Regions from separate parts of the Bacillus sp. WC2507 genome, predicted to be linked through region 2. Evidence: riboswitches for the same ligand, from Rfam matches in the RefSeq annotation. Region 2 holds a riboswitch; each other region holds the start of a gene.
What was found. A riboswitch is a leader RNA that binds a small molecule or an ion and turns the genes downstream of it on or off. The one in region 2 is predicted to bind S-adenosylmethionine.
Positions count from the first base shown of each region.

Region 1 (2,207 bases), 2.4 Mb from region 2:
GAGTCATGTTTATATTGGTTGTGCAGTAAGAGTGTATCTATAGAATAACTCATATTCTTACACCTTCTTTTACAAGTTTAATGGCTTGCTGTAAGTCTTGAATTAAATCGTTACTATTTTCAATGCCAACGGAAAATCGCAGAAGACGATTACATACACCGTTTGCTGTTCTGATTTCTTCAGGAATATCAGCGTGTGTTTGCGTTGCTGGATATGTCATTAAACTTTCAACACCACCAAGACTTTCAGCGAATGTAATTAAGGATAAAGATTGTAAGAATGGATTGATCCATGTTTCATCTTTCAGACGAAATGAGATCATGCCGCCTCTTCCAGGATAAAATACATCTGTCACCCCGTCTTCATCATTTAAATAAGCGACAACTGCTTTTGCATTTTCTTCATGTTGTCTCATACGAAGCGCTAACGTTTTCATACCACGAATTAATAGCCATGAGTCAAATGGGCTTAAGACCGCACCAGAGGCATTATGATAATGAGCGATTTCCTCACAAAGTTCCTTACCTTTTGCAACGACAAGTCCGCTTAGGACATCGTTATGTCCTCCTAAATATTTTGTTGCGCTATGAAGTACAATGTCAGCACCTTCTGTTAATGGTTGCTGTATATAAGGTGTGTAGAATGTGTTGTCTACAATAAGAAGTAGTCCGTGTCTTTTCGCTACAGTTGCGACAGCGGCAATATCAGTAACTTGCATTAATGGATTAGTCGGAGTTTCTATGAAAATAGCCTTTGTTTCAATTGTGATAGACTGCTCAATTTGTTTAATAGATTGTGTATTTACGTATCTACATCGAACGTTCCACTTTTTTTCGTGCTCAGAAAATAATCGATAAGTGCCCCCGTATAAATCTTCGGATACAATAAGTTCATCTCCGGAACGGAATAGGGAAAGGACAAGGAGAACAGCTGCCATCCCTGAACTACAGGCATAACCTTGTTCACCGTATTCTAAATCTGCGATTGCCTGTTCTAAAAGGCCGCGAGTTGGATTGCCAGTTCGTGAGTAGTCAAAGCCAGTAGATTTGCCAATTCCTTCATGACGATAAGCAGTTGAGAAATAAACAGGTGGATTAACAGTTCCTGTTGTAGTTTCGCTCCGGTTTCCGATTTGTGCTAGTTTTGTTTCGATAGTTGACATGTGAAAATTCCTCCCTTTTAAATTAACAATTAAGTGAATGTAAAATAAAAAAAGCCTTCTAAGAAGAAGGCTTTCGGTTTGAATAGAGTCTTCTTCTCATCTGTCAAATCTTTCACAATTTGCTGGAATTAGCACCTTATTAACAAATGTTAATGGTTGCTGAGGCGTCGTAGGGCCAGTCCCTCTACCTCTCTAGATAAGAATGTTCGTATGAAATTTTATTATGTTTTTAACTTTACAACAAAAGATAATTGAATTGCAACTTTATTTTAAATAATTTTTATTTTTCCGCAAGTGTCATTGACTTTTGCATTTGTGCGTGCTAAATTTATTAAAAAATTAGCAAACATTGTTAAAAGGGGAACGCATTTCCTTTTAGCTACATAAATAAAATAATAAAGACAACTCTTATTGAGAGCGGTGGAGGGAAAGGCCCTGTGAAACCCGGCAACCTTCAAACGAAATGTTTGAAACGGTGCTAATACCTGCAAAACGAATGTTTTGCATAATAAGAGGAGGAACAATTATGTCCCCCTCTTCAAAGTGAAGAGGGGGTTTTTATATTGATAGAAATGAGGGAGATTTGTGAAATTACTAGATTTATTGTCAAAAGGAATTGTAATAGGTGACGGTGCGGTTGGGACGTTATTACATTCACATGGTTTGCAAAGTAGTTTTGAAGAATTGAATATATCTGATCCAGATTTAATTATATCGATTCATAAGCAATATGTAGCTGCTGGGGCAGATGTGATTCAAACAAATACGTACGGAGCAAATGAAGCAAAATTACGTATGTATGGTTTAGAAAATCAAGTTACTGAAATTAATAGAGCGGCAGTAAAACTGGCGAAAGCATCTGTTACCGACAAAAATGCAATTTTAGGAACAATTGGCGGTATGAAACATATCGGAGCTGTTACGACAACTGATATGGAGCGAGAATTTATGTTGTTGGAACAGGCAAGTGCATTATTAGAAGAACAGGTTGATGGACTGCTATTAGAGACTTTCTATGATGAGTTTGAATTACTTCATGCTGTTC
Region 1 is NZ_JBQXPN010000001.1:1,451,574-1,453,780, forward strand. Features, by position in the region: gene metC (cystathionine beta-lyase) at 1-53, opposite strand, end outside; gene metI (cystathionine gamma-synthase/O-acetylhomoserine thiolyase) at 50-1,162, opposite strand; SAM riboswitch class I at 1,256-1,365, opposite strand; SAM riboswitch class I at 1,568-1,677, shown strand; gene ACUN28_RS07780 (bifunctional homocysteine S-methyltransferase/methylenetetrahydrofolate reductase) at 1,748-2,207, shown strand, end outside.
Region 1: it holds a riboswitch for S-adenosylmethionine, as region 2 does, so the genes downstream of both, metI (cystathionine gamma-synthase/O-acetylhomoserine thiolyase) here and ACUN28_RS20130 (MFS transporter) in region 2, are expected to answer to the same signal.

Region 2 (2,207 bases):
GCAATTCCAACTGGAGTTGATACCAATAATAATGAATTTAAAAAACCAAAAAATCTCCCTTGCACTTCATTTGGAATTAATTTTCTATACAGTACTCCAAAATATACATTACTCACTCCAAATGCAATTCCTGATAAAAAATAATAAACTGAAAATAATACCGGATTTAACGTCGTACCCATTGCAGCATTAAAAATCCCCATAATAGCAGTACATATAAAAGCAGTCGTAATCGTTTTATATGTACGAATCTTTTTAGTAATAAATGCTCCTATTAAAATCCCTATCGGTGATGCCGCAAAAACTATACTATACCATCCCGTAGAAAGGTCCATTTCTCTAACAACTATTACTTGTAGTGAAAGCATACACGCCGCTCCAAGTAAATTAATAACCACAGCGCTCATAAGCAATGTTTTCAATGATTGATTACTATTAAATATGGAGAAGCCCTCTTTAAAGTCTTCGTAAAAAGGCTTTTTCTTTTCTATTTTCAACTCACGTGGAAATTTGATGTTCATTAAAATTAAAAAAGATATAAAGAATGTGAGTGAATCTAATACAAATACTCCATGAAAACTAAAAATACTAATTAAAAAACTCGCCATTAAAGGAATGGCAACCGATATGATTTGTATTGATATTTGCCTCAGTGTAATCGCCTGTTGAACATGCTTTTCTTCCACATATGTTACTAATGCTGCATTTGAAGCTGGTGTAAATAAGGCACTCCCCATCGAACGTATAATAAGTAAAAGTAGTAACGGAATGTATAGCATTTTATTGTAAAATGCTATAACTGCAATTAAAATCATAACGATACATCTCATAACATCCGCAATTATCATAAGCTTTCTTCGCGACATTCGATCTGCTAACGTTCCTGTTACAGGTGCAAACAGAATTGCCGTCGTTGCTATTGCAATGTTTACCCCAGAAACAAGTATTGGAGAATTCGTTAATTTCATTACCCATAACGGTAAAACGAGCGTAACCATTGAATTGCCTATCAAAGAAATACAACTTGCTAAGAAAAAATACGAAAAAACTTTATTGCTCCAAATACTATCACTAGTGCTATCCTCTTTTAAACTTCCAACTTGATTATTCACTACGCCCTCCGGTTTCTTCTTCTATATTTTCTTTAATTCTTTCGCTTCTGTATCACCACCTTTCTAATTCTCCATTTATATGACAAAAAACCTTCTTCAAAATAAGAAGAAGGTTTACTTATACCCATTTTCTTATCTATTAGGACTTTTAGACCCTACAGGATTTAGCACCTTTATTTAACATTAGGTTGCTGAGGCTTCGAAGGGCCAGTCCCTCCACCTCTCTTAATAAGAAGTTTCTTATTTAATTATCTAAATTCATTATATTTTACATCAAAATAATTTCAATATGTTTTTCTATACAGTTAAAAGAAGATGACATCTATCATCCTCTTTTAACAATTTTGTCGTTACGTTAATAAAGCCTTTCTAATTAAAAATTAAAGGAAACGTAAATATAACGAAAGCTGCCCAAAGTCCGTAGATTGGCAAATACTTCGTGACGGCATCTTGGATAGCTCTCGGTCCTGATTTGTTTTGTAGAAAACGCATATAGGAAAACATAATCCAAATGAGATTTGCCCAAATCAGTATGTTTACGCCTAAAACAGCAAGTCTATTAGGTGTAATACCGTAAGAAGAAAGTCTGAATACGATAGCTGATAATGCCACAGTGTCAATAATAAGCGCCAAAACAATTAGGGCACAATTTATATAATCTGAAATGTTCTTTTTCTCGTCTGAGTCACTCTCAACGATAGAAAATATAGTAACAGCCAATACACCAAGGAGTATTCCGTTGAAGGCCATTAGGAAATTGCGGTCCAAGAACGGATTTTTCCCAACCCATATAACCGTTATAAGATAGATCAACAATGTGATCAGGACGAGCGGACTAAAAATTTTAGATATGTATGGTGTAATATTTTTAGCAAGTTTAAGATTCATTGATACTAAATATGCAGCCACTACAGCGAGAGCGGCAGCTCCAAATAAAACAACATTACTAAAATAGAATTCTCCTATATCCAAGTCAACAAAGCTAAATAATCGCATAGTGAATACTGCTAGTATCATTCCACTCACTGCCATGCTCGCGTAGAGAAGACAATATTCTAAATTAAATTTAATATAAGCTAATCTTGTACTGCCTTT
Region 2 is NZ_JBQXPN010000001.1:3,805,560-3,807,766, forward strand. Features, by position in the region: gene ACUN28_RS20130 (MFS transporter) at 1-1,112, opposite strand, end outside; SAM riboswitch class I at 1,242-1,347, opposite strand; gene ACUN28_RS20135 (DUF4153 domain-containing protein) at 1,482-2,207, opposite strand, start outside.

Region 3 (2,207 bases), 420 kb from region 2:
TTCGAAATTTGGATTTGGCGTGTCAAATGGTCAAGCGATGCAATCAATTGAGCTTGCTTTACAAAAATCAAATTATAATGTGTTAGGAATTCATTCACATATCGGATCGCAAATATTTGAAACGGCTGGATTTGTTCGAGCGATTGAAGTTCTTCATCAATTTTTAGAACAGGTGAGAGAGCGCGCGAACTATGTAGTAAAAGTATTAAATGTAGGCGGAGGATTCGGAATACGCTACACAGAGTCAGATACACCATTAACTCTTGAGACATATGTGCGAGCTGTAACAAGTGCGGTGAGGGAACAATTTACGGTATGTAATTATCCCTTGCCAGAAATATGGGTTGAACCAGGCCGTAGTATTGTAGGGGATGCTGGAACGACAATTTATACAGTCGGATCTGTGAAAGACATTCCTGGTATTCGGAAATATGTATCAGTGGATGGTGGGATGACTGATAATTTAAGACCTGCTTTATATAACGCTCGTTATGAAGCGATGTTAGCGAATCGAGGGAATGATGAGAATGAGGAAATTGTTTCGATTGCTGGGAAGTGCTGTGAGAGTGGAGATATGTTAATTTGGGATATTACTCTACCGAAAGTTGCTTCTGCCGATTTACTAGCGATTTCTTGTACAGGGGCATATGGGTACTCGATGGCAAATAATTATAATCGGATTCGTAGACCGGCTGTCGTCTTCGCGAAAGGCGGCACATCACAAATTGTTGTAGAGCGTGAAACATATGAAAATATTATTGGGAACGATCGCATACGTATTAAAGAACTTGTTTAAGTAAGGAAAGGGAGTTGTTCTGAGGGGCAATTCCTTTTTTATAAAGTGAAACTATAATCAGTGTGGGCATTCCCCACTAATTATTAGTCCCCATCAATTGGGCGTTTACAGGCAGCAAGGCACTTTTCTCTTGCTGGATTTTGAGGTAAGAATTGTACGGCCTCTAAATGGTGGTATAAAATAAATAAAATATATCGGAAAACTAGGATTGAAAAAAATCAGAATTGTGATAAAATACAAATACAAAGCTTATCAAGAGAAGCGGAGGGAACTGGCCCAACGAAGCTCGGCAACCTGCTTATAGAAAGCAAGGTGCTAAATCCAGCAAAATGGAATCCATTTTGAAAGATAAGGTAAAATATATTACCGAACAGTCTTTTCGAAATGGGAAAGATTTTTTTTATGAATAAAAAAGGGGGGCTGTTCGCGTGAGCGTACGGGAACATTTTGAGGAAGTATCTGAGAAAATTCAAGCGATGCTTGCTGATATGAAATATGGTTCAATTACAATTGTTGTGCAAGATGGGAAAGTCATTCAATTAGAGAAAAGTGAAAAAGTACGTTTAAAGTAAAAAAAGCGCTGACTAGAAAAACTAGAGGCGGTTTTAACCTATTTTATGAGGTTAAAACCGTCTTTTTGCTTTTACAGGGGGAAAAAACATGTTGACGTATGAAACGTGGGATGAAAATGGCATTTCATTTTCGGAAGAAGATGAAACGAAAGGCGCGTTGTCAGTTTTAAGTTGGGCTTATAAAGAGTATAAAGATGAAATCGTATACGCATGTAGCTTTGGAGTGGAAGGTATGGTCTTACTGCATCTTATAAACCAAGTAAATCCATCTGCTAAAGTTGTATTTTTAGATACAAATGTTCATTTTCAAGAAACATATGAATTAATTCAAAAAGTGCGGGGACGATTTCCTTCATTAAATATTATAGAAAAACAGCCGGAACTTACACTTGATGAACAAGCGAAGCTGCATGGTGAGAAATTATGGGAAAGTAATCCGAATCTTTGTTGTAAAATTAGAAAAATTTTACCGTTAGAAAAATCATTAGCGGCGGAAAAAGCATGGATATCGGGCTTAAGGAGGGAACAATCAGAAACGCGTAAGCATACAAAGTTTATAAATCAAGATCATCGCTTTCAATCTATTAAAGTTTGTCCGCTCATTCATTGGACGTGGAAAAAGGTATGGCGATATGTATACAAACATAGCTTGCCGTATAACCCATTGCATGATGTTGGATATCCAAGTATTGGGTGTGAGAAATGTACGTTACCTGTAGGAGAGGGTGGCGATTCGAGAGATGGTAGATGGGCCGGGAAAGTGAAAACTGAATGTGGTCTTCATTACCAATAAGATGAATTTGAAAATAAAGTTAAGAGAGGGTATAGAAAATGAGTAC
Region 3 is NZ_JBQXPN010000001.1:4,230,355-4,232,561, reverse strand. Features, by position in the region: gene lysA (diaminopimelate decarboxylase) at 1-796, shown strand, start outside; SAM riboswitch class I at 1,043-1,151, shown strand; gene ACUN28_RS22275 (YezD family protein) at 1,225-1,368, shown strand; gene ACUN28_RS22270 (phosphoadenylyl-sulfate reductase) at 1,457-2,161, shown strand; gene sat (sulfate adenylyltransferase) at 2,200-2,207, shown strand, end outside.
Region 3: it holds a riboswitch for S-adenosylmethionine, as region 2 does, so the genes downstream of both, ACUN28_RS22275 (YezD family protein) here and ACUN28_RS20130 (MFS transporter) in region 2, are expected to answer to the same signal.